DNA from 3 places in the Pseudoalteromonas sp. NZS11_1 genome. Region 2 is predicted to be linked to each of the others. Evidence: predicted binding sites of a transcription regulator. Region 2 holds the regulator's gene; each other region holds the start of a gene.
What was found. The regulator FliA, encoded in region 2, starts transcription of late flagellar genes. The targets are predictions, from matches to a motif close to CTAAAGNTNNNNNNNNNNNNGCCGATA.

Region 1 (8,179 bases), on a different contig from region 2:
CAAGGAGCGATACTTTTGCTCTTTTTCTTCAAGGCTTTTTTGTAAAGCGCGTTGCTCTGTTAAGTCTGTAATAAAGCCTACGTAAAGAGGGTTTTGCCCTGGTTGATTAACTTCACCGACGCCTAATCGAATTGGAAATAAGTGGCCGTTTTTGTGTTTAGCAAAAATTTCACGGTTAACACCAATTACTTTACCTAAATCAACATTTTTAGCATGTAAAAGATAGCTGTCGTGATGCATCGCGATAGCATCATCCATTAGCATTTTAATATTATGATTTTGTACTTCATTTTCATGCCAACCAAAAATTTTGCTAGCTGACTCATTAAAGCTCAAAATAATGCCGGTGTGATCTATTGTCACGATTCCATCAATGGCTGTGCCTAAAATTGCGTTTAAGCGAGACTCGTCGGCTGACTTTTCTTCAAGTAACATTTTATATCTGACCATGCCATTAAGTACCGCTACTACGCTTGTAATGGCAATCGTTGCAGTTGCAACCGCGATGGCTACAAAAGTGAGCCCAGCAGAAGCATTTGCGTCGTCATATAAAAGAGGAGATGTTGCAACAAAGCGTGTAGATGCCATGCCCATATAATGCATAGCAGCAACAGCAAAGCCTAATATTATAGCGCTGATGGCTCTATTTTGTAGGTATGATAGTTTTGGAAAAAATTTTTCAAGATTAAAGCGACTATATAACGCTATAAACGAAAGAGCGACGGCAACTAAAATTGAAAGACCAAAGGTCAGTGGGTCATAGCGCAACATTGGGGAAAGCTCCATTGCAGCCATACCGCTGTAATGCATTGTACCAATACCAGCCCCTAGTAAGATCGAGCAAATGCTGAGCACTCTAAAGTTTCCATCACTATTTACAAGTATTGATACCGCATACTGACATGCTAATAAAGCAGGAAGAAAAGAGAGTAGTGTGATTGTTGGATCGTAGCTTATATTAGTACATAGCGAAAAAGCTAACATACCTATAAAGTGCATACTCCAAATACCAGAAGAAAATACAGTTGCTGCGGTTATATTTGCTAAACGTTGATAACGAGGGAATTTAGTCTCTTTTGCTAAATCAATGAGCTTAGTAGTAAAAAAAGCAGCAAAAATGGCTATTAATACAGACATTGAGACTAGAAGAGGGTCGTAAACCCCATTAAGTATTAGGCTTGGATCTTGGTCTGTAATGAAGAAAGCTGATAGCATAACGGCTCGAAATATAATCTTTATTTTACAAGTTTAATCTAATTTACTAATAAATGAACCGTTATTTCTAATCGCGCTATAAAGTGACGAATTTTAACCAAGTTTATTTATTTTTTGTTATTGAAGTAAATAAAGTGATTTGACTTTCAATTCAAATAAAATAGACGGCTCAATCTATAGCTTATTATAATAAAGCGGATTAGGAGTTAAGTGCGACTTTATGCTTAAGAGTTTAAAATTGATGGTAATATGGATTATATAAACGGATGCAATATTTAGAGTTTAGGTCGTGTTTGAATATCAACTAAAAAAGAGTACTAGACGCAAAACAGTCGCAATAAAAGTGCATAGTCAAAAGGTAACTGTGTATGCGCCACATTTTGTCGCAAAAAAACACATTGATACTTGGTTATTTGAAAAACAAGAGTGGGTTGCAGAACAATTAAAAAAACAATCGTCAATTGATGACACTAAGCAGTACCCCTTTGAATCTAAAAAAATAAGTGTTTTTTCAGAAACTATTTATTTGAAATTGGACTCAGGCCAAGATTCCAAAGTAACCCCGTATGATGACCACTTACTTATTACAATATCTCCTCGAGTTAAAAACACTAATCAAAAGTATCGACAGCTATTAGAGACTTATTTAAAAGAGCAGCTTATTGCTTACATAGAAATGCGTTTAGCGTATTTCTGTACTCAAATGGGTGAAGAGTTACCAAATGATTTAAAAATAGGTGTTTATAAACGAAAGTGGGGGAGTTGTAATAGCAAGCGAGAACTCACTTTTAATTTACATCTTATAGGTGCTCCTTATCACGCTATAGATTATGTGATTGTTCATGAGCTTGCCCATTTAAAGTATTTAAATCATAGCAAAGCTTTTTGGCAGCGAGTAGAGGCGTTTTTCCCCGATTACAAAACATCATCTAATTGGTTAAAACAAAATGGTATGAGTTTACAGTGGGTGTTTTGATGTTACTGAATATAGGAATATAGGAATATAGGAATATAGGAATATAGGAATATAGGAATAGTAGAGAAGTGGTGGAGGGAGCTGGATTCGAACCAGCGAAGGCTGAGCCGTCAGATTTACAGTCTGATCCCTTTGGCCGCTCGGGAACCCCTCCACACTAATTTTATTGCATTTGGCCCCACTTAACTTAGCGGTAAGAAAAGTGGTGGAGGGAGCTGGATTCGAACCAGCGAAGGCTGAGCCGTCAGATTTACAGTCTGATCCCTTTGGCCGCTCGGGAACCCCTCCAATGCAACGGCGCTGATAATAGCAAATTGCGTATTTAAGTAAAGAAAAAAGCTAAAGAAAATTGAAATAAAGCCGATAAATATCTATCAGTTACCACAATCGGCTAAAGACTATGCAAATAGATGATTTGTTAATCACAGAGAGTCAGTTAAACAGTAGACTCAATAATAGTGTGCATGAAAATCGCCGTGGCGAATTTGCACTATTATTAGCGATGCTGTCACATGACGCACTCGACTTTAGTCAATTTCATTTACCAAAAACTGAAATAGATAATTTAGTTATAGAAGAAGAGGCGTTAAGAAAGCAATTTGGCGCAGGTCCAAAGCAACTTTTAGCCCCTGATGAATATAACATGTTGGTTGGACAATTTAATGCATCATTAATATCTCAAGAAGGAGAGCGCTGTGGTATGACAAGTATTAAGTTAAGACAATGCTTAAGCCCTGAACCACTTGCGATTAGAAATGATGACAAGCATATTCCACTTAATATAATAGATAACTGTGAGCTTGCCGTCAGAAGAAGAATTAAAAGCGAACAAACCCAACTAGCTAATCCCCCTATAGATGCAGCTGCTTTTTACGACAGCCTTAATAATGATGCATTACATCAACCACTTCAGCTCATTGCGGTGTGATATATGATTGTAATAATCACCAGTTAATATATGCTTTATAACGGGTCTGCTTTATATATTTGCTAATAATTGATTTAATGAAAAAAAAGCATCCAAAAATTAAATGCAATTGCTATAATGGCGTCAAATGGTATGACATGAAATGCCATTATCATTAAACCAAGGTAATTAGGAACGTAATGAAGAAAACATTCACGCTAAATCACGAGAAAATCAAATACCCTCGTATGGTTGATGCTGCAAAGCACGAAGTGAAAAAATATTTGAAAAGAGAGCGTAATAAAACGCTACCTGAAGATGCTGACTATTGGGCATTTGACTGTAAGTTTGGTAACACAGCTGAAGATGCGCAAGTTGTGCACGTTGCTGAATTAAGTAACCAAATTGGCGAGATTGAAAAGCAAGGTTTGACCTCTTTCTATGTAGAGATTTTAGCTCGACCTGCTCAACGTCAACAGTTAGATTTAGATGATGACGAATAACACTTAATTTAATTAAGTGTTCGAAGTTTTAAAATGAGCCCAAGTGGCTCATTTTTTGTTTTTATGCATTAAAGATTCACCATAAATCATTTTTATTAGTAACTAATAAGTAGAATTTTAATTTATTAACATTTGCATAACAAAATGTAGTGATATAGGGTGTGTTTAATTAAAAAAACAAAACAGTTGTACCATGCCTATAAATTACTCTGACCACCAATTGAAATTAAGCTTAAAGAGCTCTAAGGTACTTGTCGTTGACGATCAGCTATTAAGCTTAATTGTATTAAAAAAAATATTATCAGAGCATTTTAGTGTAACAACAACGAGCTGTGGTGAGGATGCGATTGAAATTTGTAAACATAATCCGCCAGATATAATACTACTCGATATTAATATGGAAGGAATGAGTGGTATTGAAACATGTCTAAAATTAAAAAATATATCTGAAACACAAGATATCCCCGTTATTTTTGTAACCTCATCTGAAAATCAAGAAGAAGAGTGCTGGGAAGCTGGGGCTGTAGATTTTATAAAAAAACCAACTAACTCGGAAACTTTATATAGAAGAGTGCGCGCCCATATTACGATGAAACTGCAACATGACTTACTCAATCAAAAAGTATTTCTAGATGATTTAACAAAGGTATTCAATCGTCGTTATTTTGATGCGCATTTTTCTAAAATGGAACGAAGCGCCTTACGAGAAAAAGTCGACTATGCACTATTACTCATCGATATAGATTACTTTAAGCAATACAACGATCTTTATGGTCATGTGCAAGGCGATACGGTTTTAAACCTTGTTGCACAAAGTATTACTAATAGTTTGCAAAGGCCAACCGATTTTGTTGCGCGTTACGGCGGCGAAGAGTTTGTAGTTGTTCTACCGCATACAAGCACTGAAGGTGCAATTTGTGTTGCTGATAAAATTAAACAAAATGTGGTCGATTTAGGAATATTACACAGATATTCAGAATATGACTTTGTGACTATTAGTATTGGCGGTGCAACCCTACAACCGTATGTAAATAACAAAAACACCTTGCAGATCGCAGATGAAAAAATGTATGAGTCCAAAATGCAAGGTCGTAACCAAGTGTGTTTTTAAGTTTAGCTAGCTAGTAAATCACTTTGCCACTTAAAAACACCTTGTAGGTGATAAATATTAAATAAGATTATTTATTACACGCTATGACATTTTTTGTACTTTTTATTGCTACCACATGGGCAGTCATCATTTCTGCCCACTTTAATATCTTCAACAGGATATATAGTGCCATCTAAATAACGCCATTGAGTGTTTTCTTTAATAAACTGCGATTTTTCGTGAAGCTCACAAAATAAGTTTTGATAAAAATATTGGGCTTTAAATTCTACAGTCCCAGTATTGTCATCATGGCTTGACCCAATTACATCAAGATTTATGAATCGACAGCTGTTAGCAAAATCATTGATTTCTTTAACCGGATTTTCAGCTTGTTTTTCTTTTGCGTAGGTTTGATAAACATATTCTGCATTTTTAAGAACATAAGCGCTGAATCGTGAGCGCATAAGTTGTTCAGGAGAGTCAGCTTGCTTAACAGATAAGTGAAGTGGCTCGCAGCAATCGGCATAATTGTGCCCACTGCTGCAAAAACATAATGTGGTATTGAGTGAAGTCATAATAATAATACAAAGTCTAAAACATTAGTTTAACAAGCTTATTGGGCGAGTGATATCTCTGTTGTTTGAGACTTTTTAGTAAAACAGTATAGTTTTGTATTCGTTTTACTTAAATCGAATGATAAATTCGTAAGTAGTTGGTTATTAACTATATCGGTCCAGGTAATTACCGCTGCAAAGTTTCCGTTATGTAATGCAGAATTTAATACATACTCTAAATTTACTAAGTGCTTTTGTCTAATAACAAGTAATTTACTTGTATCAATAGAGCATGAGTCAAGTAAAGCTTTGCTAGGTACATGATCTGGAGCAATTAGTAACGTCCATGCATTAGAGCTATTGTATTGGTGTAATACTTTTAAAAGCTCAAAGGTCGCTGAAATTTCATCTTCAATTTGAATCAAATTCACGCAATCGCTTTGCTCATCTTGTTGGTAACTTTTAACTGTTCTTACGGTAATAGGCTGTAACATAGGTTCACTCACTGGGTTTTTATACAGTATTCATATACAGTAGTTTATACAGTGCTTTCGTGCAAGCCTTTTATGCTATTTATTTGTACAGTTATTCAGCTTTTGATCATTATTTTTATTTTTTAATTTATAATTCTTTATTAATCAGGTTGTTATAGGGTTGTTTTTGAGAAGGTATTCTAAAAATAAATTTTTGCGTAGTGTCTTCATTTTGGGGTTTTATACTGTATAGGATTATCTTTGTAACCATATACAGTATTTTTTAACACTGCATACAGTACTTCTGCCATAGTTAGCTTATGTGTTTTCACTCGTGCGAGGGATCATATGAGAAAACTGGAGTTGGTGAATTTGTTCGTACAAACTTGCCGCATAACATTGAGCATCTTTAAATCGCTTAGTTTCGATATGTTTGCGTATATCTGTAACCGCTGCAGTGGCAGGGGCGTACCCTTGGCTACTTGCTAAGCTTAACCAAGCTACAGCATGAAATACACTTTGTGGCACGCCTTCACCTTTCACAAAAAATAAACCTAAATAAAACTGTGCTCTATGGTTTCCCGCCATTGCAGCAAGTCGCATCCATTTTGCAGCCAATGGAGCTTGATTATTTTTTAAATAATATAGGGCTTTATTTAACGTACTTTGCTCATCTTTTTTATTATCAACGGGCACAGAGGTATTTTCGGGTTGAGTAACAAAACCTAAAATATTATCTAGCTGTTGCTCTAAGTCTTGCTCACAAGGTGTTGTTTTAAGCATATTGGTTCATTTATTATTTTAACTACTTTAACAGTTTAGTATATAGCAAGGTAAAATGTCCTGTAAAAGATAATTTTTATGTTAAAATCTCGCCACTTTTTACTATCACAAGTTTATTATGTTCGAAGCCTTATTTAAACTGAGCGAAAATAATTCAACAGTTAAACGCGAATGCGTTGCTGGCCTAACTACCTTTATAACTATGGTATACATTGTATTTGTAAACCCGGCTATGCTCGCAGAGGCTGGGATGGATCAAGGGGCTGCATTTGTAGCGACATGTATAGCAGCTGCGATAGGCTGTTTTATAATGGGTTTATGGGCTAATTATCCATTAGCATTAGCGCCTGGTATGGGGCTAAATGCCTTTTTTACGTATGGTGTCGTATTAGGAATGGGTTATACCTGGCAAGCCGCGTTAGGGGCTGTATTTATGTCGGGTTGTATATTTTTGTTTTTAAGCTTATTTAAAGTCAGAGAGTGGATTATTAATGCCATACCTCTGGTGCTCAAGCGAGCAATCGCAACGGGTATAGGTGCTTTTTTAGCATTAATTGCCCTTAAAAATGCAGGCATTATTGTCTCAAGCCCGGCAACATTAGTGCAGTTGGGCGACATTACTTCTCCAGGACCGTTATTGGCTATATTAAGCTTTTTTGTAATTGCAGCGCTTTTATACCGCGATTTTAAAAGTGGCGTGCTTATTAGTATTTTATTAGTGACTGGCATTGCTTTAAGTTTGGGGCTTGTTGAATATCACGGTGTTATGGCTATGCCACCATCAATAATGCCTACTTTTATGCAGCTAGATTTTGCAGCCGCTTTTGATATATCAATGATGAGTGTTATTTTTGCTTTCTTGTTTGTCGATCTTTTTGATACTTCGGGTACATTAGTTGCGGTAACTCAAAAAGCAGGTTTAGCTGATGAAAAGGGTAACATGCCTCGTTTAGGGCGCGCATTAAGTGCTGACAGCTCAGCAACAATTGCAGGTGCGATGCTAGGTACGTCTACGACTACATCGTATATAGAATCGGTTGCTGGTGTATCTGTTGGCGGACGTACTGGCTTAACAGCTGTAGTTGTAGGTATTTGCTTTTTACTAATGATGTTTTTTGCACCGCTTGCACAAATGGTACCGGCTTATGCTACGGCAGGCGCTATTTTATATGTCGCTGTTCTGATGCTGCAAAATTTAAAGTTTGTAAACTGGGATGATATGACCGATGCAATTCCTGTTACTGTGGTATTACTAATGACACCATTAACGTTTTCGATTGCGCACGGTATTGCACTTGGTTTTATATCTTATACGGCGGTTAAAGTCTTGTGCGGTAAGCAAGATCAAGTCAGTATTAGTGTTTGGATATTAACAGCCTTGTTTGTTTTCAAGTTTGCATTTTTGTCTTAATAGCTAACAAAAAACACAAAAAAGCCTGCACAAATTTTAATTTGTGCAGGCTTTTTTAATGCTTTTATAAAAGAATTACCATTTCTTTTTAGGAGCAAACAGTATATCTAAGTCGTCTTGCTCTTCTTCTGTTTTCTTTTTAAGTGCGCTTGCATTAGAAGCTCGCAGTTCAACACTAATTGCTTCTAAGTAACCTTCAACTTCCAAGCGTTTTGAAGTTACGTATTCATCAGAGTAGGTAACTGCACTGAGTGTTGCCTGCGCTTT
Region 2 (8,179 bases):
AGGTACCAGACGAAAGACAGATCAAGATTGTTAGCTCTGTAGGCCAACAATAAGATTTTAACAGGGGTTGAATCATGAAAATTAAACGTTTTTTTGCTAAAGATATGCGCACAGCACTTAAAGAAGTTAAAGATGAGTTAGGTGTTGATGCGGTTATTATGTCAAATAAGAAGCTGGCTAACGGTGTAGAAATTGTAGCGGCAGTTGATTATGACAAAGCAGCCCCTAAAGTAGCAGCGCAACCACAACGTACTGCAGAGCCGCGTGCTCAAGTACCACACCAAAGTATGCATAATTTTGTAAAACCAGAGCCTCAGCGTGCCAAACCAGAGCCGCAGGCAAAAGTGGCTGACAGCCTACAAGCTTTATTAGAGCGCCAATCACCGCGTCCTCGCTCCCCTGAACTTGCATCAATGTTTTCACAATCAGGTATTGATACTACCGATAACTATCAAGAACCAGTTATGGAACAGCGTACTAAAAATATGTTTGCTCCTGAAAATGCAGCGCCAGTTCGTTCACAAACTCAAGCGGATAGCTTAGGTTTTGATGATTTAGACAGCGACTTTGATGATTTAGATAGTCCAGTAACTGCTCGCCAACAAACACCCAATAATGAAAGCGAAGAAATGACAACAATGCGTGAAGAAATGAACGCAATTCGTCAATTACTTGAGCATCAAGTATCAGGCTTAATGCAGCAAGATATGGCGCGTCGCGATCCAACACGCGCTTGCATGGTTGACCGCTTAGTCGGTATGGGTATTGATAAAGAAGTAGCGCAACAAATGGCATGTTTTGTACCTGATGATGTATCTCGTAAGCAAGGCTGGAAAGCGTTGTTAACGATGGTCGAAGATCAAATGCAAACAACCAATAATGAAATACTTCGCCAAGGTGGTGTATATGCGTTAGTGGGTCCAACAGGTGTTGGTAAAACAACAACAGTTGCTAAGCTTGCAGCTTTAGGCGCACAAAAATATGGCGCTGATAAAGTGGCCTTAATAACCACTGATACATACAGAATTGGTGCATATGAACAGCTTGCTACTTACGGCCGTATTATTGGTTGTGGTGTAAAGCAAGTTAAAGATGCTAATGAATTAGCTGAAGTTTTATATCATTTACGAAATAAACGTCTAGTATTAATTGATACAGCAGGTATGAGTCAGCGAGATTTACGTTTAACTGAGCAGTTAAACACGTTAATGCGTAACCAACGTGTGGATATTCGCAGCTACTTAGTACTAAGCGCAACGGCACAAATTAATGTATTACAAGAAACAGTACGTCACTTTAAAAAAGTACAGTTAAGTGGTTGTATTTTCACTAAGTTAGATGAATCATTAAGTTTGGGTGAGATTATTAGTATTGCGATTCAAAATCGCCTCCCAATAGGGTATCTTACTAACGGTCAACGAGTGCCAGAAGATATTCGTGTTGCAAATGCTGAAAAACTAGTGAAAAAGGCTGAGCAGTTATATTTAAAAAGAACAAAAGCACAACATTCAAGGCACCAAGCAGTGGCGCCAAGTACAGTAGGGATGTATGATTAACACAGTATTAGATCAAGCAAGCGGCCTGCGCAAAATGAGTCAAAACAATAACAACGGCGTAAAAGTTATCGCTGTAACCGGTGGTAAAGGTGGGGTGGGGAAAACAAATGTTTCTCTAAATACCGCTATTGCACTAGGGCAACAAGGTAATAGAGTATTAGTGCTGGATGCTGACTTAGGTTTAGCAAACTGTGATGTGATGCTTGGTTTACGTGTAGAGCGCAATTTATCACACGTTTTGTCAGGTGAATGTGAGCTTGACGAGATTTTAGTTGAAGGGCCTGCTGGTATTAAAATTGTACCCGCTACATCGGGCTCGCAAAGTATGGTTGAACTATCGCCATCTGAGCATGCCGGGCTAATTCGTGCATTTAGCGAATTGAATACCGAATTTGATATTTTAATTGTAGATACAGCCGCTGGTATTTCAGACATGGTGCTAAGCTTCTCACGAGCAGCACAAGATGTAATGGTTGTAGTGTGCGATGAACCAACATCAATAACCGATGCTTACGCACTTATTAAAGTATTAAGCCGCGAGCACGGTGTTTATAAGTTCAAAATTGTTGCCAATATGGTCCGCAGCATGCGTGAAGGCACTGAATTGTTTGCAAAACTATCTAAAGTTACCGATCGCTTTTTAGATGTTTCAATGGAGCTAGTAGCAACGGTTCCTTATGACGAAAATATGCGTAAAGCAACACGTCGCCAAAAGGTGATTGTTGAGCTCTTTCCAAGTTCGCCAGCCGCTCTCGCGTTTAAAGCGCTGGCGACAAAAGCAGTTAAATGGCCAATACCAAATCAACCATCTGGGCATTTAGAGTTTTTCATTGAGAAACTAGTAAACGGCTAATTATGACAACATTGGTGAATAGAGCTATGGGATATCAATCAACACAAAACTTAAATGTGATTGTTGAGAAACATGCATCGCTTGTTAAAAAAGTGGCATGTCATCTAATTGCTCGATTACCACCTAGCGTTCAGCTTGATGATTTAATTCAATCAGGAATGATAGGTTTAATAGAAGCTTCAAAAAACTTTGATGCAACAAAAGGCGCAAGCTTTGAAACCTTCGCCGGTATTCGTATTCGCGGGGCTATGCTTGATGAAATGCGCCGTGGTGATTGGGCTCCTCGTTCAGTACACCGTAAAAGCCGACAAGTTGCAGAAGCAATTACTGGGCTCGAAAGCAGTCTGAATCGCGAACCAACAGATACAGAAGTTGCTGAAAAACTTGAAATTTCACTCAATGAGTACCATCATATTTTAAATGATGTTAATACCAGTAAAGTATTAGGCATAGAAGACCTTGGTGTAGATGAGGATGTTATTACTCCCGTAGGCCAAGATTTAGCGCTAGACAAACCTTTTAATAATGTTAAAAATGATCGGTTTAATGAGTCTTTGCTAAATGCAATAAAGTCATTACCAGAGCGTGATGCAATGGTACTTTCTTTATACTATAACGATGAAATGAATTTAAAAGAAATAGGACATATACTCGATGTAAGCGAATCGCGTGTAAGTCAGATACATGGTCAGGCGATGATTAAGCTTAAAGCTAAAATCAATGACTGGATAAACTAGTAGTAAGTAAACTAAGGTTAATACCTCACTGGGGGATGTTTTGGATAAAAACATGAAAATTCTTGTAGTTGATGATTTTTCAACGATGAGACGAATTATAAAAAACCTATTACGTGACTTAGGTTTCACTAATGTTCAAGAAGCTGATGACGGGTCTACAGCTTTGCCTATGTTACAAAATCAAGTATTTGATTTTGTGGTTACAGATTGGAATATGCCGGGAATGCAAGGTATTGACCTTTTAAGAGCAATTCGTGCAGATGATAAGTTAAAACATATCCCTGTATTGATGGTAACGGCAGAAGCTAAAAAAGAACAAATAATTGCTGCAGCGCAAGCTGGCGTTAATGGTTATATTGTTAAGCCATTTACAGCTGGAACATTAAAAACTAAATTAGAAAAAGTATTTGAACGCTTAGGCTAATGATGGGGGAGAGGCTTATGTCAGCACCAGCTGCGCCTCAAATAACGTTAGAACAAGCTCGTCAACTCGTCATTTATTTAGAAAACGATGAGCAAGATAAAGCTAATCAGTTGATTTTAGAGACAGCTTCGCAAGAGCAGTCTAAATTATTTGCTGAAGTTGGGAAGTTGACTCGTCAACTGCACGAAGCACTTAAAAGCTTTGAGCTTGATACTCGCTTAACTAACATAACGACAGATGCGATTCCAGATGCTAAAAAGCGGCTTAATTATGTTATAGAAATGACAGAAAATGCGGCTAATAAAACAATGGATGCTGTTGAGGCTAGTTTACCTATAGCTCAGCAACTTGCAGATGAAATATCTCATATCAAACCGACATGGGATCGTTTAATGAGCCGGGAGATTGAGCTTGGTGAGTTTAAACAACTTTGCCATAGTATCGATAAGTTTATGAATAACTCTCATCATAAAACGGATGAGCTTCAAAGCTTAATGACAAATGTACTAATGGCTCAAGACTATCAAGACTTAACAGGTCAAGTTATTCGCCGTGTTATAGAACTTGTTAGAGAAGTAGAAGAAAGCTTACTTCATCTTTTAACAGCGTTTGCTGAACAAGATGACAGTGACAACACAGCGAATAAAGTAGAACAACAAAAAATAAAAGAACCAGTTGCCACACAAACTTTAGCAGGTCCTGAAGGCCCTATTATTGATAAAGAATCGCGTAATGATGTTGTGTCTGATCAAGATGAAGTCGATGATCTTTTATCAAGTTTGGGCTTCTAAGAGGAGAGTAACTGCATGTTTGAAGTCGATGAAGATATTTTACAAGACTTTCTTGTAGAGGCAGGAGAAATCCTAGAGCTTTTATCTGAACAGTTAGTTGAACTGGAAAATAATCCAGAAGATACCGAGTTACTAAATGCCATATTTAGAGGCTTTCACACTGTAAAAGGTGGTGCAGGCTTTTTAGCTATGACAGAACTTGTTGATGCTTGCCACGGCGCTGAAAACGTATTTGATTTACTACGTCAAGGCGTGCGAACGGTCAATTCAGAGTTAATGGATGTTATTTTACAAGCGCTCGACACCATTAATGAAATGTTCGCGACTATCCAAAATAGGGATAAGCCAGAACCAGCAGATCCTGAGTTACTTCAAACCCTCCACATTTTGGGCCTACCTCCAACAGAAGCCGAGCTTAACGGAGTCGCTTCAGAAACTGACGTTGAACAACCTCTTGATGAAGTAGTTGATACGCCAATAGCTGATGAGGAAGATCCATTTGCATTTGATGAAATGTTTAGCGGAACTCCTTCGGTTAGTGATGCTGAAATAAACGAAATCACTGAAGATGAATTTGAAAACTTACTTGATGAACTACACGGTAAAGGACAAGGTCCTGCAGTTGAAAAGCCAGTAGCAAGTAGTAGTGATTTTAATGGTGATATTACTGATGATGAATTTGACAGCTTATTAGACGAGTTACATGGAGTTGGCAGTTTTGGTGAGGTTGCGAGTAAAGCACCTGAGCAAAGTAGTGCAGTTAAAGCACCTGTAGAACCAGCTAAACCAGCGTCAAATACTGCTAATTCATCAGATGATGAAATTAGTGATGATGAATTTGAAGCGCTTCTTGATGAACTTCATGGTAAAGGCACTGCACCTAAATCAATAGAAAGCACTCCTGCTGTGAAACAGCCCAATATTCCAGCTAAACCAGCTGCAAAAGCGAGTGTGCCTGTAAAAAAACCAGAACCTGTAAAAGCACCCGTTTCTAAACCGGTAGAAAAACCGGTTGCTAAAGCAGCGCCAGCAACGCCTAAAAAATCAGCGCCACCAGCAGCAGAGACGACAGTTCGCGTAGATACAAAACGACTTGACCAAATTATGAATATGGTTGGTGAGTTAGTACTTGTGCGAAATCGTTTGGTTAGTTTAGCGACCAACTCAGACAGTGAGGCAATGGGTAAAGCAATCTCTAACTTAGATGTAGTGACTGCTGATATTCAAGGCGCGGTTATGCAAACACGAATGCAACCAATTAAAAAGGTATTTGGTCGTTTCCCTCGCGTAGTACGCGATTTAGCACGCAGCTTAAACAAAGACATTGACTTACAACTTGTAGGTGAAGAAACCGATTTAGATAAAAACTTAGTGGAAGCACTAGCTGATCCGCTTGTGCATTTAGTTCGAAACTCAGTTGACCACGGTATTGAAATGCCAGCTGTTCGTGAGGCTGCAGGTAAACCTAGAACAGGTAATGTTACTTTATCAGCGTCTCAGGAAGGCGACCATATTTTGTTGACCATTAAAGATGATGGCGCTGGTATGGATGCTGAGAAACTGAAAAAAATAGCAATTAGTAAAGGCGTACTCGATCACGATCAAGCGAGTCGACTTTCTGACACTGAAGCATATAACCTCATTTTTGCACCTGGCTTTTCTACAAAAGAAGAGATATCTGATATTTCAGGTCGTGGTGTTGGAATGGATGTGGTGAAAACTAAAATCACCCAATTAAACGGCTCTGTAAGTATTCAATCTGAGTTAGGTGTAGGTACTATTTTAGAGATAAAAGTACCACTTACCTTAGCCATATTACCGACCTTAATGGTAATTGTTGGCGCACAAACATTTGCGTTACCACTTGCAGGTGTTAGTGAAATATTCAACTTAGATTTAACGAAAACAAATGTGGTTGATGGGCAATTAACAATTATTGTGCGTAAAAAGGCAATACCGTTATTCTACCTCGAGCACTGGTTAGTTAAAGGCTCAGATCGTTCACAGCGAAAAGCAAAAGGCCATGTAGTTATTGTGCAAATTGGTACGCAGCAAATTGGTTTTGTTGTTGACTCATTAATTGGCCAAGAAGAAGTTGTGATTAAGCCGCTTGATGCGTTACTTCAAGGAACACCAGGTATGGCAGGTGCTACAATAACTTCGGATGGTGGCATTGCACTGATTTTAGACGTTCCAAACATGTTAAAACATTACGCAGGCTAATAATAAAGTAGGTATATATTTAATATATACCTACGCATAAATTTAATAAGAGAGCTAAATGGCCGTTAAAGTTTTAGTTGTTGATGATTCAAGCTTTTTTCGCCGCAGGGTAAGCGAAATTCTTGAGCAAGATAGCGACATACAAGTTATAGGCTTTGCTGTGAATGGCAGAGAAGCTGTTGAAAAAGCAGCTCAGCTACGTCCAGATATGATCACTATGGATGTCGAAATGCCTGTGCTTGATGGTATTAGCGCAGTTAAAGAGATAATGGCGAGTAATCCAACGCCTATCTTAATGTTTTCATCACTAACACGTGATGGCGCAACAGCAACGTTTGATGCGCTAGATGCTGGAGCAATGGATTTTTTACCGAAAAAATTTGAAGACATCGCTCGCAATAATGAAGACGCTATAAAGCTTTTACAAAATAAAGTGAAAGATATAGGGCGAAGACGTTTACCGCGAACGTTTAAAGCTGCAACACCACCTAAGCCAGTAATATCAAGTAAACCGATAACAAGCTCACTTTCGCAAAGAACAAACACACTAACGCCTTCGATAAAACAACCCGATAGAAGCTTTCAAAGAGCAGCCCCTACAACACCGTCAGATTCTAATGTTGCCTCAATGCGAGCAAGTGGAAAGCAATACCAGCTTGTAGCTATTGGCACTTCTACAGGTGGCCCTGTTGCACTACAAACTATACTGACTCAATTGCCAGCTAATTTCCCTCACCCTATTTTGCTTATTCAGCATATGCCTGCGGCTTTTACACCTGCATTTGCGGCACGTTTAAATGGTCTGTGCCAAATAAAAGTGAAAGAAGCGCAACAAGGTGACCGCTTACAACCAGGAACTGCTTATCTAGCGCCTGGCGGACAGCAGATGATGGTAGAAGGGCGTGGTGCAAATAGAACTCTGCGCGTATTTGAAGATCATAGCGAGAGAATAAGTTATAAACCGAGTGTAGATGTAACTTTTGCCAGTGCAGCAAAAACGTATCAAGGCGATGTGCTTGCTATCGTTTTAACAGGCATGGGCGCTGATGGACGTGACGGTGCAAGAATGTTAAAACAAACGGGTGCAACCATTTGGGCACAGGATGAAAAAAGCTGTGTTGTTTATGGAATGCCTCAAGCCATTGCTAATGCGGGGCTTTCGAGTGAAAGTTTAGCATTAAGCGATGTTGCAGCACGTATCAAGAGAGAGGTAGGTTGTGGATAAACTCTCAATATTTGGACTATTTGTAGCACTGGGTGCAATAGGTTTAGGTTACTCTTTAGAAGGCGGCGTTGTTTCTGCTTTATTTAATGGTCCTGCCCTTATTATTGTATTAGGCGGCACGCTTGGTGCTGTTATGTTGCAAACATCAGCAAGTACCTTTAAAAAAATGCTAAATATGAGCTCTTGGGTCTTTGTTGCGCCACAATATGATATTGAAGATGCAATAGAGCAAGTTAAGCGATGGTCTCATAAGGCACGTCAAGAAGGTTACTTAGCGCTTGAAAACGAAGCGCTAGCTCACCCAGATGCATATGCAGCAAAAGGTTTAAGCTTGCTTGTAGATGGCTGCTCAGAGCAAAAACTACGTGAC
Region 3 (8,179 bases), on a different contig from region 2:
TGCCTTGTGCCAATTGCTTGAGCATATTGCGTTGTTTATGAAATGAGTCGCTTGCTTTTTTATTTAATCCTGAAAAATCCACTACTTTGCTCGCTTTTGCTCTAATGCTTCAGTCACTATTTTACATACTGTATTTAAACGATCGCCATAAAAATAAAGGTTTAAGTCACGTTCACGACAATAGCGTAGGTGAAATAACTGAACAGAGTCATCTGTTGTAAACGTTTTTTCTACGTACTCACCCTCAGATTCAGACAATTTAAGTTGAGTGCTGATTCTATTTTTAGCCATATTTGCAGCAGGGCTTCTGTTAACCTTACTTGCATCACTTAAAAAACCAATGCCTTCACCTAATAACCTTTCGCGAGGTTCTTTTATAAGCGGATGATCGATTGTAAAAAAGGCAAGGATCACAACTACCAAAATAATAAATTTTTTCATGGATACGTAAACCTTGATCTAAGTAGGGTTGAATTACCATGCAGTGTAATAAACTGCATTTTAAAAGCAAGTAACTGGGATGAATAAATTATTAGCGATCTATGCCAGTAATTTTAACCAACATTGTTATAATGGTTAACAGCAGTCAGATATTTCTGAAATATCTGAAAGTATTCGAGAAGGCAATTTATTAAAGTAAATCTGCCTAGCAAGTAACTTGCTAGCTTTAAGTATAGAGTACTTGAGTATTGCTGGATTTTTATTTCCAAGCGGCGTTGAGGAACTTCGATGGACAAGCAAATTAAAGTAAAGAATATCCCTGTAGAGGTGAAAATCCAAAAACCGGATTTAAGCCGTCAAGATGATAGGTTCAATCCCCGAAATCGTATTTATGTGCGTGCCGTAAAAGGCCTACATCAATTACTTAGGCAGCGCATTGGCTTTTTAGGCCTACTTGCGTTTATGTTACTTCCTTGGATTAATTTTAACGGCCAGCAAGCAGTACTGTTTGATCTAATTGGTCAAAAATACAATATTTTTGGTTTAACGCTATGGCCTCAAGATTTTACCATATTAGCGTTTATTTTTATGCTGGCAGCATTTGCGCTGTTTTTAGTGACCACCTTCTATGGACGGGTGTGGTGTGGCTACACATGTCCGCAAACTGTTTGGACCTTTATTTTTATTTGGTTTGAAGAAAAGCTTGAAGGCACAGCTAATCAGCGTAAAAAACTCGATCAAAGACCCATGAATTTTGATAAGTTTTGGCGTAAAACGGCAAAGCATACTAGTTGGGTATTGTTTTCGTTATATACCGCTATTTCTTTTGTGGGTTACTTTACGCCAATCAGAGAGTTACTTCCTGATTTTGTAACGTTTAACGTGGGTGGTTATGCACTAGTCAGTATTATTTTCTTTGCTGCGTGTACCTATGGTAATGCCGGTTGGATGCGAGAAATTATGTGTTTACACATTTGCCCTTACTCTCGTTTTCAATCAGCTATGTTTGATAAAGATACATACACTGTAACGTACGACGAAAGCCGTGGTGAAAGCCGTGGTCCTCGTTCACGTAAAGTAGATCATGAAGATTTAGAGCTAGGCGACTGTATAGACTGTAACTTGTGTGTTCAAGTGTGCCCAACAGGTATTGATATTAGAAATGGGTTACAAGCTGAGTGTATTAACTGTGGTGCATGTATTGATGCGTGTGATGGCGTAATGGATAAAATGGAATACCCGCGTGGGCTTATTTCATATACGACAGAGCGAAACCTCGAAACCCCAGAAAATAAAACGAATCCACTACGAGCTAAAATCATTGGTTACACGGTCATACTTGTTGTGCTTACGGGAGCACTTGTAGCTAATATAGCGCTGCGTAAAACAATGGACTTTGATATCATTCGTGATCGAAATCAATTATATCGTGTCGATTTTGATGGTTTAGTAGAGAACACCTATACATTAAAGGTAATTAATAAAGCGCAGTACGAGCAAACCTTTAATATTAAAGTGCAAGGGTTAGATAACTTTAAGTATATTGGTAAGCAGTCATTTACTGTGCAGGCAGGGCAATCTCATAATGTGCCATTGTCGCTTGTAATGGACCCTTATGATTTGAAGGTGTCGATGACAGAGTTTAACTTTGTGCTTTCACCGGTAGATGAGCCGGATGAGACAATATCGCAGTCGAGTAACTTTTTTAAAGCGCGATAATCACAACCTACCTTAAATAGGTAAGTTGATATAGCAATTAACAAAAGCGGGTATATAACCCGCTTTTTATTTTATATAAGAAGAGTATGAGTAAATTTAGTTTTATTGACTTAACACCTGACCTAATACTCGATGCAATAGAAAGCGTAGGTGTGTACGCCGAATCTGGTTTGTTGGCACTCAATAGCTATGAAAACAGAGTGTACCAATTTAAAGCCGATGATGGTCTGCGTTACGTAGTGAAGTTTTATCGCCCAGAGCGCTGGAGTAAAGAGCAAATTCAAGAAGAGCATGACTTTGCATTTGAACTGGCAGAAGCGGAAGTGCCTGTTGTTGCCCCTATTTTATATAATGGGAAAAGCTTGTTTGAACACGAAGGTTATTTGTTTGTGTTGTTTCCAAGTGTCGGCGGGCGTTTATTTGAGGTTGATAACTTAGATCAACTTGATGTAATGGGGCGTTTAATTGGCCGTATGCACCAAGTAGCTAAAACAAAGCCTTTTACTTATAGGCCAACAGTTACCTGCGAGGAGTATTTACATACAGCCAAAGTTCATCTTCAAAAAAGTAACTTAGTGCCTATGGGAATAAATACTGCCTTTTATACTATTTTAGATTTAGTGATAGAGCAGGCGCAAAAACAGTATAAAGATGTGCAAAGTATTCGCTTACATGGTGACTGCCACGTTGGTAATATTTTGTGGGCAGGTGATGCGCTCATGTTTGTTGATTTAGATGACAGCCGCCAAGGTCCTGCAATCCAAGATTTATGGATGATGCTCAGTGGCGATAGAGCGACGCAACTGTTACAGTTAGACACCCTTGTGAATGCGTATGAAGAGTTTTGTGATTTTGATCACTCTCAACTCAAATTAATTGAACCGCTGCGAGCGATGCGTATTATCCATTATATGGGATGGGTAGCTAAACGATGGAGCGATCCTGCCTTTGTGCGGAACTTTACATGGTTTGCTGATGACAAATACTGGGAGCAACAAATTTTAGCACTGAAGGAGCAACTTGCAGCACTGCAAGAAGCACCGTTAAAGTTATTGCCGTAATATTTTATTTAAAGACAAGTACAACGAGATACAAATGCTTAAAAAATTAAAACTGAGTTTATTACTTTTATGTTTACCATTTGCAGCACTTGCTGCACAGTTTGAAGTTGATAATCAATACACTGTTATTGATGTAGACAAAAGTACATCACCACAAGTAACCGAATTTTTCTCATTTTACTGTCCACATTGTTTTAAGTTTGAACCAGTAGCAAAAGCAATTGAACAAGGCCTGCCAGAAGGCGCTGAGTTTATTAAAAACCACGTGAACTTTTTAGGTGGCGTGTCGCCACAAGCACAAAGTAATTTAAGCTTTGCCTACTTAATTGCTAAGCAGCATGGTCAGGCGCAGAGTATTAGCGATCAAATTTTTAAAAGTATTCATGTTCAGCGTGCTCCTTTAACTGAAATGAAAGACGTTAAAAAATTACTTGAAGTAAACGGTATTGATAGCGCAACGTTTGATCAAGAAATTGCAAGCATGCCAGTTATTTCGGCTGAGCAAGCAATGCAAAACAAACAAAATAAATATTCAAAATTAGGCGCACTTACAGGTGTACCTACTTTTATTGTTAACGATAAATATAAAATAAACCTCAACACCATCAAAAATCAAAAAGAACTTGATGAGTTAGTAGCGTTTTTATTAGCACTATAAATTTCGGAGCATAATAATGATTAAATTAGTTAAAGCAGGTTTGCTTGCAGTACTACTTCCTATGGCGGCAATAAGCTTTGCAGCAACGTATGAAGAAGGCGTGCATTACGACGTTGTTTCTGAGCGCGCAACTAAAAAGCCAGAAATTAAAGAGTTTTTCTCATTTTACTGCCCTGCATGTAATAACATGGAAGCACTAATTGGTGAGTTTAAGCCTAAGCTTGATAAAAACGTTAAATTTAAAAAGAGCCATGTTGATTTTGTAGGTGTACGCGACCCAGAAAACCAACAGATGATGAGCCAAGCACTCGCTACTGCAGAAGTGCTTCCGCAAAAAGATAAAATTGTCTCTGCAATCTTTAATCATATTCATACAAAGCGCGCTAGTTTTAATGAGCTTGCAGATGTAAAAGATATATTTGTAGCGCAGGGCGTTGATGGCGATAAGTTTGATAAGCTGTTTAAAAGCTTCTCGGTACGTACGCTGAGCTCTAAAATGAAACGTGATCAAGACTACTTTAAAGAAAAAGGCGCACTACGTGGCGTACCTACATTTATTGTAAATGGTAAGTATAAATTAAACCTAGGTCGTGAGTCGGGTATTACTGAACCAGAAGATATTAGCAAACTGATTAATTACTTAGCTAACAAGTAAGTTTAGCTAAAACTAAAAAAGCTCCTACAAGGAGCTTTTTTTATGGGTAACGTTTACTGAGCGTATTTATTTGCGCTGCAAGAAAACACCCGACTCAATGTGATGTGTATATGGGAACTGATCAAATATAGCAAAGCGCTTAACGTTGTGCGTACGTGTTAAGTGATCAAGGTCACGCTCAAGGGTTTCAGGATTACACGATATATAAATTATGTTTTCGTAATTAGCCACTAAGTCACACGTTAATTCATCCATGCCCGCGCGTGGTGGATCAACTAATATGGTTTGGCAGTCATAGCTTTTAAGGTCAATACCATCTAAACGAGAGAAAGTACGCTCGCCATTCATTGCTTGAGTAAACTCTTCACTAGACATACGAATAATATCTAAGTTCTCTACGTTATTTTTAGCAATATTGTATTGAGCAGAGTGAACAGATGATTTTGATATTTCCGTCGCTAATACTTTATTAAAACAGCCCGCTAATGCAATTGAAAAGTTACCGTTACCACAATACAGTTCTAGTAAATCATTTTTAAGTGGTTTACATAAATCTTGTGCCCACTCCAGCATATTAATATTTACTTTTGCATTAGGCTGAGTAAAGCTATTTTCTACTTGTTGGTATATAAGCTCTTGACCATTAACTGTTAAACGTTCAGTTACAAAGTCATCACCTAGTACTTCTTTTTGTTTGCGAGCTCGGCCTATAAAGTCAATTTTGTATTTACTGCTAAGCTTTTCTTTCAGTGCTTTAATTTCACTTAACCATTCATCATCCAGTGGTTTGTGATAAAGCAAGCTTACTAAAATTTCACCGCTTAGCGTGGATAGGTAATCGATTTGAAATAACTTACGACGTAATATTTCACAAGGCTTAAGATGCTCAATCATCACCTGCATTATTTCACCAACTAGAGGCGCTGCTGGATCAAATGTATCAACACGGATTTTTTCTTTTGTTTGTTGATCAAACATAATGTGAAACAGATCGTCACCGTCGTGCCATACTCTAAATTCAGCACGTTGGCGGTAGTTAGTTGGCTCTGAGCTAAATACTTCTAGTTGCTCCACACCAAAACGTTGGAACTGTGCACTAATACGCTGCTCTTTTTCACTTAACTGCGTTTGGTACTGTGTGGTATCTATTTTAATAACTGCCATTAACGCTACTACCTTATCTAAGATCTGTTTATCGGCGCTATTGTAGGGAGCGCTGCGTATTTGTCTAGTTTTGGCTAGCATTTATGCTGTTTTATTGAACATTGTACTTTAGTTTTTATTGTTATAGCCGATAATAAACTACGCACGCTTAGGAGACGAATCATGAAAATAGGTAATTATGGCTTTACGCCAAACAACAACATCAATAAATTCAATAATAAAGCTGATATACAGCAACCTACAATTACGTCTCCTCAAGATAGCTATCAACAACGAGGCCGAGAGTTGGCCGCAAAGGTGCTTGGCGATAAAATGGCTGAGCAGCTTGGATTGCCTATCGCAGAAAAAAAAGCAGATAAACCACTATTTGATTTTGATGAAATAGTAAAAAACGTACTCGATTTTGTGAGTAGTGCTGTTAATAAAGCAAAAGCTAATGGCGCTGATGACGAAAAGCTCAAAGATATGTTAGGCGACGCGCGCAAAGGGGTCCAAATAGGGATTGACGACGCTGTTGATGAACTCAAAGGTACAGGTGTATTTAATGATGACATGGAAGAGGGGATTAATAAGTCCAAAGAGGGAATTTACAATGGGCTCGATAAGTTTGAAGAGTCGTTATTTAACCCACAACCTGCCAGCGTAAATATAAGCCAGGCTCAATATGTCAGTATGACGAGTAATGCAGAGTATAAATTTACCACCGCAGAAGGTGACGAGGTAAGTATTAGCTTTGCAGATGCATTTGAATCTCAGTCGGCAAGTGGCTATCAGCAAAACAATAATGGCGAGTCGTTTGCAAGCTCATCATCGCAATCTCGACAGGTATCATTTTCGATGTCGGTTAATGGTGACTTAAATGAGCAAGAGCAAGAAGCTATTAATGTAATGATGGAAGACTTACAAGATTTAAGTAAAACCTTTTTTGGTGGTGATTTAGATGAAGCATTTGAACAAGCGCAAGAGCTGAGTTTAGACAGCGATCAGCTGGTGGCTTTTTCTATGGATTTACGCCAAACAAAAACAATAGCAACAGTTAAAAGCTATGAAGAATATAGACCAGCACCAGAAAAACAAGTAGCGGAGGGTTTAGCTCCTTTTAATGATGACCTTAAAAATGCTTTTGAAAAAGCGGGTGAGCTTGGATTACAAAATCAGCTAGCTGGCATTCTCCAATGGTTAAATCAAGATCAGGAGCAAATAGATAAGTTAGTAGATTACACAAAGTCTATGTTCGAAAACCTTAATCAGTTAAATTCGGCAGCCGACAGGCTTACTGATTTAGAAACCACGCAAAGTTAAACTACTTTCTTTTATAAATACCTCATGGCAAACTGCCGTTCTTAAAGTAAAGTGGGAACGGTAGTTTGTCAGCGCATATAATGGTCTTTGATTCAGGTATTGGTGGAACTACTGTACTTGAGCATATAAAGCAAAGTATCCCCAATGCTCAGTACAGTTATTTTATGGATAATGCATTACTACCTTATGGTGCTCAATCTCAAAAAACCATCATTAACCGATTATGCTCACTTATTCATTTCATCAAAGCTAATACGCTTAATGTTGATTTAATTGTAATAGCGTGTAATACCGCTTCTACATCTGCACTTAGCGCTGTTCGCCAAATGACAGATATTCCTATAGTAGGTGTTGTGCCAGCAATAAAGCCTGCGGCAGAGTTAACACGTTCAAATCATATTGGCTTATTAGCCACACCGGCAACGGTCGCCAGTTCATACACTAAAACATTAATTACTGAGCATGCACGTAATGTAACCGTTAATCTATATAGCAGTGTGGAGTTAGTAACTTTAGCTGAGCAATACTTTTTTACAGAGTCTTTGGATACAAACAAGTTGCATCAAGTGCTTGATGACCTACATATAGATAAAACTATAGATGTACTTGTATTAGGATGTACGCACTTTCCAATATTAGCAGAGCCTATTAGTCAGTATTTTGAAGGGAATGTAAAATTACTTGATTCAGGTGTAGCGATAGCAAACAGAGTCAACTACTTACTTAACCAACTTAACTTGTGTGTGAATAAACTAACAGACATAAAAAAGCCGCTGCAATATTATGCAACGGCTGATGTGTTTAGCAATAAGCTAGCGGTAAAGCTAGTTACACTGACTGATCCGTCTCAGTACGTAGAGCATTAGAATCATCTTCTTGTTTTTGTTTTGCTTCACGTACCTTTAAAGTACGTTGTTGGAACTCGCTATCGTTCAAGTTAGCAATTGCATTGTCTGCATCAGCTTGCGCCATTTCAACAAAACCAAAGCCACGACGCTTGCCAGTATTCTTATCCTTTAATAAACGAACATTGAATACTTTGCCTTGTTCTTCAAATAATGCACGAACCACACCTTCGTTTGCACGATAAGGAAGGTTACCAACATAAAGCGTTTTTGTTTTAACTTCAGCTTCTTCAGTCACATCAGATGACATTGCAGCAATAGCAATCGCACCTAT

Region 1: I6F44_RS11610 (VC2046/SO_2500 family protein) is a predicted target of FliA. The motif match lies at 2,531-2,557, and genes of this name have one in related genera.
Region 3: I6F44_RS18570 (DUF5610 domain-containing protein) is a predicted target of FliA. The motif match lies at 5,805-5,831, and genes of this name have one in related genera.

Annotation. Positions count from the first base shown of each region.
Region 1 covers NZ_JADYXK010000014.1:82,003-90,181, forward strand. The annotation lists gene I6F44_RS11590 (MHYT domain-containing protein) at 1-1,215, opposite strand, end outside; gene I6F44_RS11595 (M48 family metallopeptidase) at 1,559-2,191, shown strand; tRNA gene I6F44_RS11600 (tRNA-Tyr) at 2,261-2,345, opposite strand; tRNA gene I6F44_RS11605 (tRNA-Tyr) at 2,395-2,479, opposite strand; gene I6F44_RS11610 (VC2046/SO_2500 family protein) at 2,592-3,119, shown strand; gene I6F44_RS11615 (DUF6172 family protein) at 3,299-3,601, shown strand; gene I6F44_RS11620 (diguanylate cyclase) at 3,795-4,712, shown strand; gene I6F44_RS11625 (YchJ family protein) at 4,787-5,266, opposite strand; gene I6F44_RS11630 (SulA-like leucine-rich domain-containing protein) at 5,305-5,739, opposite strand; gene I6F44_RS11635 (tetratricopeptide repeat protein) at 6,037-6,501, opposite strand; gene I6F44_RS11640 (NCS2 family permease) at 6,620-7,912, shown strand; gene I6F44_RS11645 (hypothetical protein) at 7,988-8,179, opposite strand, start outside.
Region 2 covers NZ_JADYXK010000021.1:19,106-27,284, reverse strand. The annotation lists gene flhA (flagellar biosynthesis protein FlhA) at 1-53, shown strand, start outside; gene flhF (flagellar biosynthesis protein FlhF) at 75-1,556, shown strand; gene I6F44_RS14370 (MinD/ParA family ATP-binding protein) at 1,549-2,409, shown strand; gene I6F44_RS14365 (RNA polymerase sigma factor FliA) at 2,436-3,146, shown strand; gene cheY (chemotaxis response regulator CheY) at 3,187-3,570, shown strand; gene I6F44_RS14355 (protein phosphatase CheZ) at 3,588-4,361, shown strand; gene I6F44_RS14350 (chemotaxis protein CheA) at 4,377-6,584, shown strand; gene I6F44_RS14345 (protein-glutamate methylesterase/protein-glutamine glutaminase) at 6,643-7,809, shown strand; gene I6F44_RS14340 (flagellar motor protein) at 7,802-8,179, shown strand, end outside.
Region 3 covers NZ_JADYXK010000040.1:473-8,651, reverse strand. The annotation lists gene I6F44_RS19750 (hypothetical protein) at 1-82, opposite strand, end outside; gene I6F44_RS18600 (hypothetical protein) at 82-441, opposite strand; gene ccoG (cytochrome c oxidase accessory protein CcoG) at 730-2,160, shown strand; gene I6F44_RS18590 (serine/threonine protein kinase) at 2,247-3,221, shown strand; gene I6F44_RS18585 (thiol:disulfide interchange protein DsbA/DsbL) at 3,256-3,879, shown strand; gene I6F44_RS18580 (thiol:disulfide interchange protein DsbA/DsbL) at 3,896-4,534, shown strand; gene trmA (tRNA (uridine(54)-C5)-methyltransferase TrmA) at 4,601-5,698, opposite strand; gene I6F44_RS18570 (DUF5610 domain-containing protein) at 5,861-7,000, shown strand; gene murI (glutamate racemase) at 7,066-7,866, shown strand; gene I6F44_RS18560 (RNA recognition motif domain-containing protein) at 7,829-8,179, opposite strand, start outside.